Regions from separate parts of the Leifsonia sp. KNZ13-11D genome, predicted to be linked through region 1. Evidence: predicted binding sites of a transcription regulator. Region 1 holds the regulator's gene; the other holds the start of a gene.
What was found. The regulator HrcA, encoded in region 1, represses chaperone genes, less so after heat shock. The targets are predictions, from matches to a motif close to TTNGCACTCGNNNNNNNCGAGTGCNAA.
Positions count from the first base shown of each region.

Region 1 (3,510 bases):
TCTGACTGGCCAGGGGTGGACGTGGTGCGTCCAGCCTAGGGCGCGGCGCCGTAGGCTGAAAAGAGTCTGAACGCGCGACCTGCTACTTGATGAAGCGGAAGTTGACCGGGTAGCGGTAGGTGCCGCCGCTGTTCACCCGCACGAAGCCGAGGATCGAGAACACCAGGTTCAGGATGTACAGCGCCCACGGGATGAGCAGGCCGAAGAGCAGGTAGCCGATGCCGTAGGTGAAGCTGCCGATGATGATCCCGATGATCTGCGACGCCACCCAGGCGATGATCCAGGTGATCTGCCAGTTGAGGGCTTCCTTGGCCTCCTGGTCGGTGAGCCGGCCGCGATCCTTGAAGACCAGCCAGATGATGAGCGAGGGAAGGAACCAGAGGATGCCGCCGAGGTGGGCGAACGACGCCCACTGCTTGTCCTGGGCGGGGTCGAGAGGTGCGGCTCCGGCGGCGGCGTACGGCTGCTGTCCCGCGCCGGCCGGCTGCGCGTAAGGCTGCTGGGGCGGCACGTTGCCGTACGGCTGCTGCGGCGGCACGCCTCCGGGCTGCTGCGGGGGGACGCCGCCTGCCGGGTCGGTGGGCTGGTTCGGGTCTGTCATCTGCGGAACCCTTTCATGATCGGTTGCGAGCGGGTCGAACCGGTGCCCATACGGTACTGCCGACGCGTCTCAGCCAGCAATCATCCGGCGGGCGTTTCCGCGCGGTAGGATTGGCACTCAGGATCCGCGAGTGCTAATAGATCGACGGGAGGCGGACATGGTCTCGGAACGCAGCCTCGAAGTGTTGCGCGTCATCGTCCAGGACTACGTGGCGTCGCGCGAGCCCGTCGGCTCCAAGAGCATCGTGGAGCGGCACTCCTTCGGCGTCTCGGCGGCGACCATCCGCAACGACATGGCGCTGCTCGAGGAGGAGGAGCTGATCGCGGCCCCGCACACCTCCTCCGGGCGCGTGCCGACCGACAAGGGGTACCGCCTCTTCGTCGACCACCTCGCCGAGATGCGACCGCTGACGCCGGCGCAGCGGACGGCGATCGAGACCTTCCTCGGCCAGTCCGTCGACCTCGACGACGTGCTCTCGCGCACGGTGCGCCTCCTGTCCCAGCTCACCAGCCAGGTGGCGCTGGTGCAGTACCCGTCGGTCGCCCGCTCCCGCATCCGGCACATCGAGCTCGTCGCGCTGGGCCCGCGGCGGCTCCTCAGCGTGCTGATCACCGACTCCGGAGCGGTCGAGCAGCGTGTCATCGAGCCGGTCGCCAAGCTGAGCGACGAAGACGTGGCCGAGATCCGCGGTGCGATCAACGGCGCCGCGGCGGGCCTCACCCTCGGCGAGGCGACCACGCGGTTGCGGGAGCTGCCCGGCGCTCTCACCGAGCGCACACGCGCCCTCGTCGAGCCGGTCGTCAGCGCCCTGCTCGACCAGATCGCGGTGAACCGCCAGGAGAAGCTCGTCATGGCGGGCGCCGCGAACCTCGTGCGCACCGAGCTCGACTTCCCCGGCACCATCACCCCGGTCCTCGAGGCGATCGAGGAGCAGGTGGTGCTGCTGCGGCTCTTCGACGAGATGGCCTCCGACCAGCACGGGGTCGCGGTCAGCATCGGACGCGAGAACGCCGGATTCGGCCTGACGGAAGCATCCGTCCTCTCCAGCGGTTACAGTGCGGCGGGGTCGGATGTCGCCCGCGTCGGCCTGCTCGGACCGCTCCGCATGGACTACTCGGGCAACATGGCGGCGGTCCGTGCCGTGGCCCGTTACCTCTCCCGGCTGCTCAGCGACCAGTAGGCCGCCCGGCAGCCCTCGATCACCACACGCGACGAAAGAAGAAGGAACAGCCCACGTGGCCGACCACTACGAAGTCCTCGGCGTCGAGCGCGACGCAAGCCCCGACGAGATCAAGAAGGCGTACCGCCGGCTCGCGCGCGAGCTGCACCCGGACGTGAACCCCAGTTCCGAGGCGCAGGAGCGCTTCAAGCTGGTGACGCACGCCTACGACGTGCTCAGCGACCCGCAGCAGCGGCAGCAGTACGACCTCGGCGGCTCCGGGGGATTCGGCGGCGGCGCGGGCACCGCCGACTTCGCCGGTTTCAGCGACATCTTCGAGACGTTCTTCGGCGGTGGCGCCACCGGTGGACGCGGGCCGCGGTCGCGCCGCGAGCGCGGTCAGGACGCCCTTCTGCGGGTGGAGGTCGACCTCGACGAGGTCATCTTCGGCACGCACCGCGACCTGGAGGTCGACACGGCCGTGGTCTGCGAGACCTGCAACGGCTCGTGCTGCCAGCCCGGCACGCAGCCGGTGACCTGCGACATCTGCCACGGGACCGGCAGCATCCAGCGCTCGGTGCGCTCGCTGCTCGGCAACGTCATGACGTCGAGCCCCTGCGGCACCTGCCGCGGCTACGGCACCGTCATCGCGACGCCGTGCGTCACCTGCCAGGGCCAGGGCCGCGTGCGAGCACGCCGCACCGTGCCGGTGGACATCCCGGCCGGCGTCGACACCGGCCTGCGTCTGCAGATGCCGGGCAGCGGCGAGGCCGGTCCCGCCGGTGGCCCCAATGGCGACCTCTATCTGGAGATCAAGGTCAAGCACCACGAGGTGTTCAGCCGCGACGGCGACGACCTGCTCTGCACCCTCGAGCTCTCGATGACGGATGCGATCCTCGGCACGACCGCGAACGTGAAGGCCCTCGACGGCGACATCCGCCTCGAACTCAAGCCCGGCACGCAGTCCGCCGACATCGTCACGGTCAAGGACCGGGGCATCACCCACCTGCGCGGCAGCGGCCGAGGCGACCTGCGGGTGGGCATCCAGGTGGTCACGCCCACCAAGCTCGACCACAAGGAGAAGGAGCTGATCAAGAAGTTCGCGGCGTCCCACAGGGCGCAGGAGCCCTCGCTCGCGCACTTCCAGCAGGGGCTGTTCGCGAAGCTCCGCGACCGGTTCCTCAACCTGTAGCGCCTCATGGCGTCCCTGTACGTGCGCGAGGACCTCGACGACGTCGAGGTCGGAGCGCGCCTGTCGCTGACGGGCGCCGAGGCGAAGCACGCCGCGACCGTCAACCGTACCCGGCCCGGCGAGTCCGTGCTGATCGGCAACGGCCGGGGACTGGTCGCGTCCGGCGAGGTGCTGGTCGCGACGAACACCGAGCTGACGATCGACGTCGAGGCCGTCTCGCGCGTCGAGCGCCCGGCGCCGGCGATCACGCTGGTGCAGGCCCTGGCGAAAGGCGACCGCGACGAGCTCGCGATCCAGGCGGCGACGGAGCTCGGGGTGGATGCGGTGGTGCCGTGGTCCGCATCCCGCTCGGTCTCGCGTTGGGAGGGCGCCAAGGTGCAGAAGGGCCGGGAGCGCTGGAATTCGATCGTCCGGGAGGCGGCGAAGCAGTCCATCCGCGCCTGGACGCCGGAGGTCGGCGAGCTGGCGACGACGAAGCAGATCGCCGCACGGGCCGCGACCGCGCGCGTTCTCGTGCTCGAACCCGACGCGGAGGAGCCTCTGACCGGCGTCGCGCCC
Region 1 covers NZ_JBPGWU010000001.1:1,918,868-1,922,377, forward strand. Annotated here, with positions in the region: gene ACR9Y5_RS09595 (DUF4870 domain-containing protein) at 83-601, opposite strand; gene hrcA (heat-inducible transcriptional repressor HrcA) at 759-1,781, shown strand; gene dnaJ (molecular chaperone DnaJ) at 1,837-2,952, shown strand; gene ACR9Y5_RS09610 (16S rRNA (uracil(1498)-N(3))-methyltransferase) at 2,959-3,510, shown strand, end outside.

Region 2 (3,510 bases), 780 kb from region 1:
CCTTCGAGCGGGTGTGGTGGCCGGTGCGCCACATCACGCCCCATCCGGCGTCGTGCAGCAGCAGGCTCAGGATGTGCGCGACGCCCGAGGCGACTGCGTCCTGCTCCCAGCCGGGCACCTTCTCGCTCTTCGTCCGCACCGCCACGATGGCCAGCAGAAGAGAGGAGCGCAACGGCTTGGCGGCCAGCTTCTCGGCCTCGTGACCGGTGGCCTTCGCATCCCGGACGAACGCCTCGCCCAGCCGCTGCCGGGCCTCGCCGCGCACCTCGATGATGCGCCAGGGGTGCAGCGCGCTGTGATCGGCGACGCGTCCCGCCGCAGCCACCAGCGGCAGCAGCTCCTCGTGCGTCGGGGCGTCGGGAGTCACCCGCGAGTAGGAGCGGCGGGCCGCCACCCGGCGGGGCAGGTCTGCGCCACCGGCATCGAGGGCGTCGCCGCCCGCCGTGACGGTCGCGCCTTCGCTCATCAGGCTTCCGGGGTGAAGTTCAGCGAGATCGAGTTCATGCAGTAGCGGTCGCCGGTCGGCGTGCCGAAGCCGTCCGGGAAGACGTGTCCGAGGTGAGAGCCGCAGTCGGCGCAGCGCACCTCGGTGCGCACCATCCCGAGGCTGGTGTCCTCGAGCAGCTCCACCGCCTCCGGGCGGACCGACTCGTAGAAGCTCGGCCAGCCGCAGCCGGAGTCGAACTTGGTGCCGGCGGCGAAGAGCTCGGCGCCGCACGCCGCGCAGGTGTAGAGGCCTGCCCGGCTCTCGTCCAGCAGCTCGCCGGTCCAGGGACGCTCGGTGCCCGCCTCGCGCAGCACCGCGTACTGCTCCGGGGTCAGCTCCCGACGCCAGTCGTCCTCGCTCTTCGTGACCTGATAGCCGTCCTGCCTCGTGCCGTCGTGTGCCATGCCACTCCCTTTCGTCGTCACCAGGGTAAACGGCGTTCCTGAACCGGCTGTTCCCGATCCGGCGGCCCGGCGCGCGAACCGCGACGTGCCGAGCGGGAACGGGAAAACCACAGGACCAGCGCCCTAGGATGACGTGCGAGCGCGGGGCGCGCCGGCACGCCGGTGGGCCCGGCATCCGTGACGAGGGAAGGCGGTGAGCGTGGCCCGGTCAGCCGACGGGCGGCCCGCCGCCGACCGCGATCCCGCGGACACGGAACAGCTGAGCGATCGGGATGCCGCGATCCTCGCGTTCGAACGCCAATGGTGGCGGCACGCCGGAGCCAAGGAGCAGGCCATCCGCGAGGAGTTCGGTCTCTCGGCGGCTCGGTATTATCAGTTGCTCGGTGCGCTGATCGACCGTCCGGCGGCGCTGCGCCACGACCCCATGCTCGTCAAGAGGCTGCTGCGGCTCCGCGAGGCGAGGCTGGCCGCACGCCACGCACGGACCCTCCCGTCCGGCGACTGACCCCCAAGGACCACACTCCCCGATGGCAGAGAAGTTCCCCCGCGACCGGTTCGACGAGATCCCGGACGACTTGACGCGCGTCGGCGCGCACCGGGCACCCCGTCCCCGCGGGCGTGGCTGGGTGGCCGTCGGCTGGGCCGCCCTGGCCACCGTCGTCCTCGTCGGCGCCGGCATCTTCGGCCTGTCGCTCGTCAACGGCAGCATCTCGTTCCACGGTGGGGGCGCCTCCGCGTCCCGCACCGCGTCCACGACGCCGACACCGACCGCGTCGCCGACACCGACCATCGTCCCGACGGTGAACCCCGCGCTGACGGTCAACGTGTTGAACGGCACCACCCGGGAGGGACTGGCCGGCACGGTCGGCGACGTGCTCACCAAGGCGGGCTGGAAGGTCGGCGCCCTCGCGAACGCCGACAAGACCGACCTGGCGGAGACCATCGTCTACTACGGCGACCCTGCGAACCAGGCCGCCGCTCTCGGCGTCGCGCAGGCGCTCCCCGGCGCGACCATCCAGCAGAGCACGGCGTTCTCCGACACGGGCGCCGATATCACCGTCGTGGTGGGCGCGAACTACGCCGGCTGAGCGGCCGCGAGCGCCGTCCGCTCCTCTTTGTTACGCACGTGTTTAACTTTGGCGGCTTTTCGATACGGATTCGCGAAAACGCTGGCGCCGCCCCGTATTGCACGCATTAGGATCGCACTCAACGTGCGGCGATGGACCGTGCGAGCGACACAGCAATGGGAGTAATGCATGGCGAACGGGACCGTGAAGTGGTTCAACGCTGAGAAGGGCTACGGCTTCATCACCGTCGAAGGTGGGGGACAGGACGTTTTCGTTCATTACTCCGCGATTGACATGGCGGGATACAAGGTTCTCGAAGAGGGCCAGCAGGTCGTATTCGAGGTCGGCTCCGGGCAAAAGGGCCCGCAGGCCGAATCGGTCCGACTGGCCTGACACCGATCCAGCAGTAAAAGGAGCGCCGTCCCGCGAGGGGCGGCGCTCCGCCGTTCCCCTGGCTCCACCGCGCGCGCCTTGCACTCGACCGCCACGAGTGCCAGAATCTGTTTAGCACTCCATCTGTCTGAGTGCTAAACACGGAATCTTTCGCAGACGTCCGGGAGGGACGAGAAACACATGGCAAAGATCATTGCTTTCGACGAGGACGCGCGTCGCGGCCTCGAGCGCGGCCTGAACACCCTGGCCGACACGGTCAAGGTGACCCTGGGCCCGCGTGGTCGCAACGTCGTCCTCGAGAAGAAGTGGGGCGCCCCGACCATCACGAACGACGGCGTCTCCATCGCGAAGGAGATCGAGCTCGACGACCCGTACGAGAAGATCGGCGCGGAGCTCGTCAAGGAGGTCGCGAAGAAGACCGACGACGTCGCGGGTGACGGAACCACCACCGCGACCGTGCTCGCTCAGGCCCTGGTCAAGGAGGGCCTGCGCAACGTCGCGGCCGGCGCCGACCCCATCACGCTGAAGCGCGGCATCGAGAAGGCCGTCGCGGCTGTGACCGAGGAGCTCATCGCCTCCGCCAAGGAGGTCGAGACCAAGGAGGAGATCGCGGCCACCGCGTCCATCTCCGCCGGCGACACCACCATCGGCGAGATCATCGCCGAGGCGATCGACAAGGTCGGCAAGGAGGGCGTCGTCACCGTCGAGGAGTCGAACACCTTCGGCACCGAGCTCGAGCTCACCGAGGGCATGCGCTTCGACAAGGGCTTCCTGTCGCAGTACTTCGTGACCGACCAGGACCGCCAGGAGGCAGTCTTCGAAGACCCGTACATCCTCATCGCGAACCAGAAGATCAGCAACATCAAGGACCTTCTGCCGATCGTCGACAAGGTCATCCAGGCCAACAAGCCGCTCCTCATCATCGCTGAGGACGTCGACGGCGAGGCCCTGGCGACCCTGATCGTCAACAAGATCCGCGGCATCTTCAAGTCCGTCGCCGTCAAGGCCCCGGGCTTCGGCGACCGCCGCAAGGCCATGCTGCAGGACATCGCGATCCTGACCGGCGGCCAGGTCATCTCCGAGGAGGTCGGTCTCAAGCTGGAGAACGTCACCCTCGACCTGCTCGGCCAGGCCCGCAAGGTCGTCATCACCAAGGACG
Region 2 covers NZ_JBPGWU010000001.1:1,143,751-1,147,260, forward strand. Annotated here, with positions in the region: gene ACR9Y5_RS05795 (nitroreductase family protein) at 1-466, opposite strand, end outside; gene msrB (peptide-methionine (R)-S-oxide reductase MsrB) at 466-891, opposite strand; gene ACR9Y5_RS05805 (DUF3263 domain-containing protein) at 1,085-1,396, shown strand; gene ACR9Y5_RS05810 (LytR C-terminal domain-containing protein) at 1,419-1,979, shown strand; gene ACR9Y5_RS05815 (cold-shock protein) at 2,148-2,351, shown strand; gene groL (chaperonin GroEL) at 2,532-3,510, shown strand, end outside.
Region 2: the regulator HrcA is predicted to act here: its motif matches at 2,463-2,489, upstream of groL (chaperonin GroEL).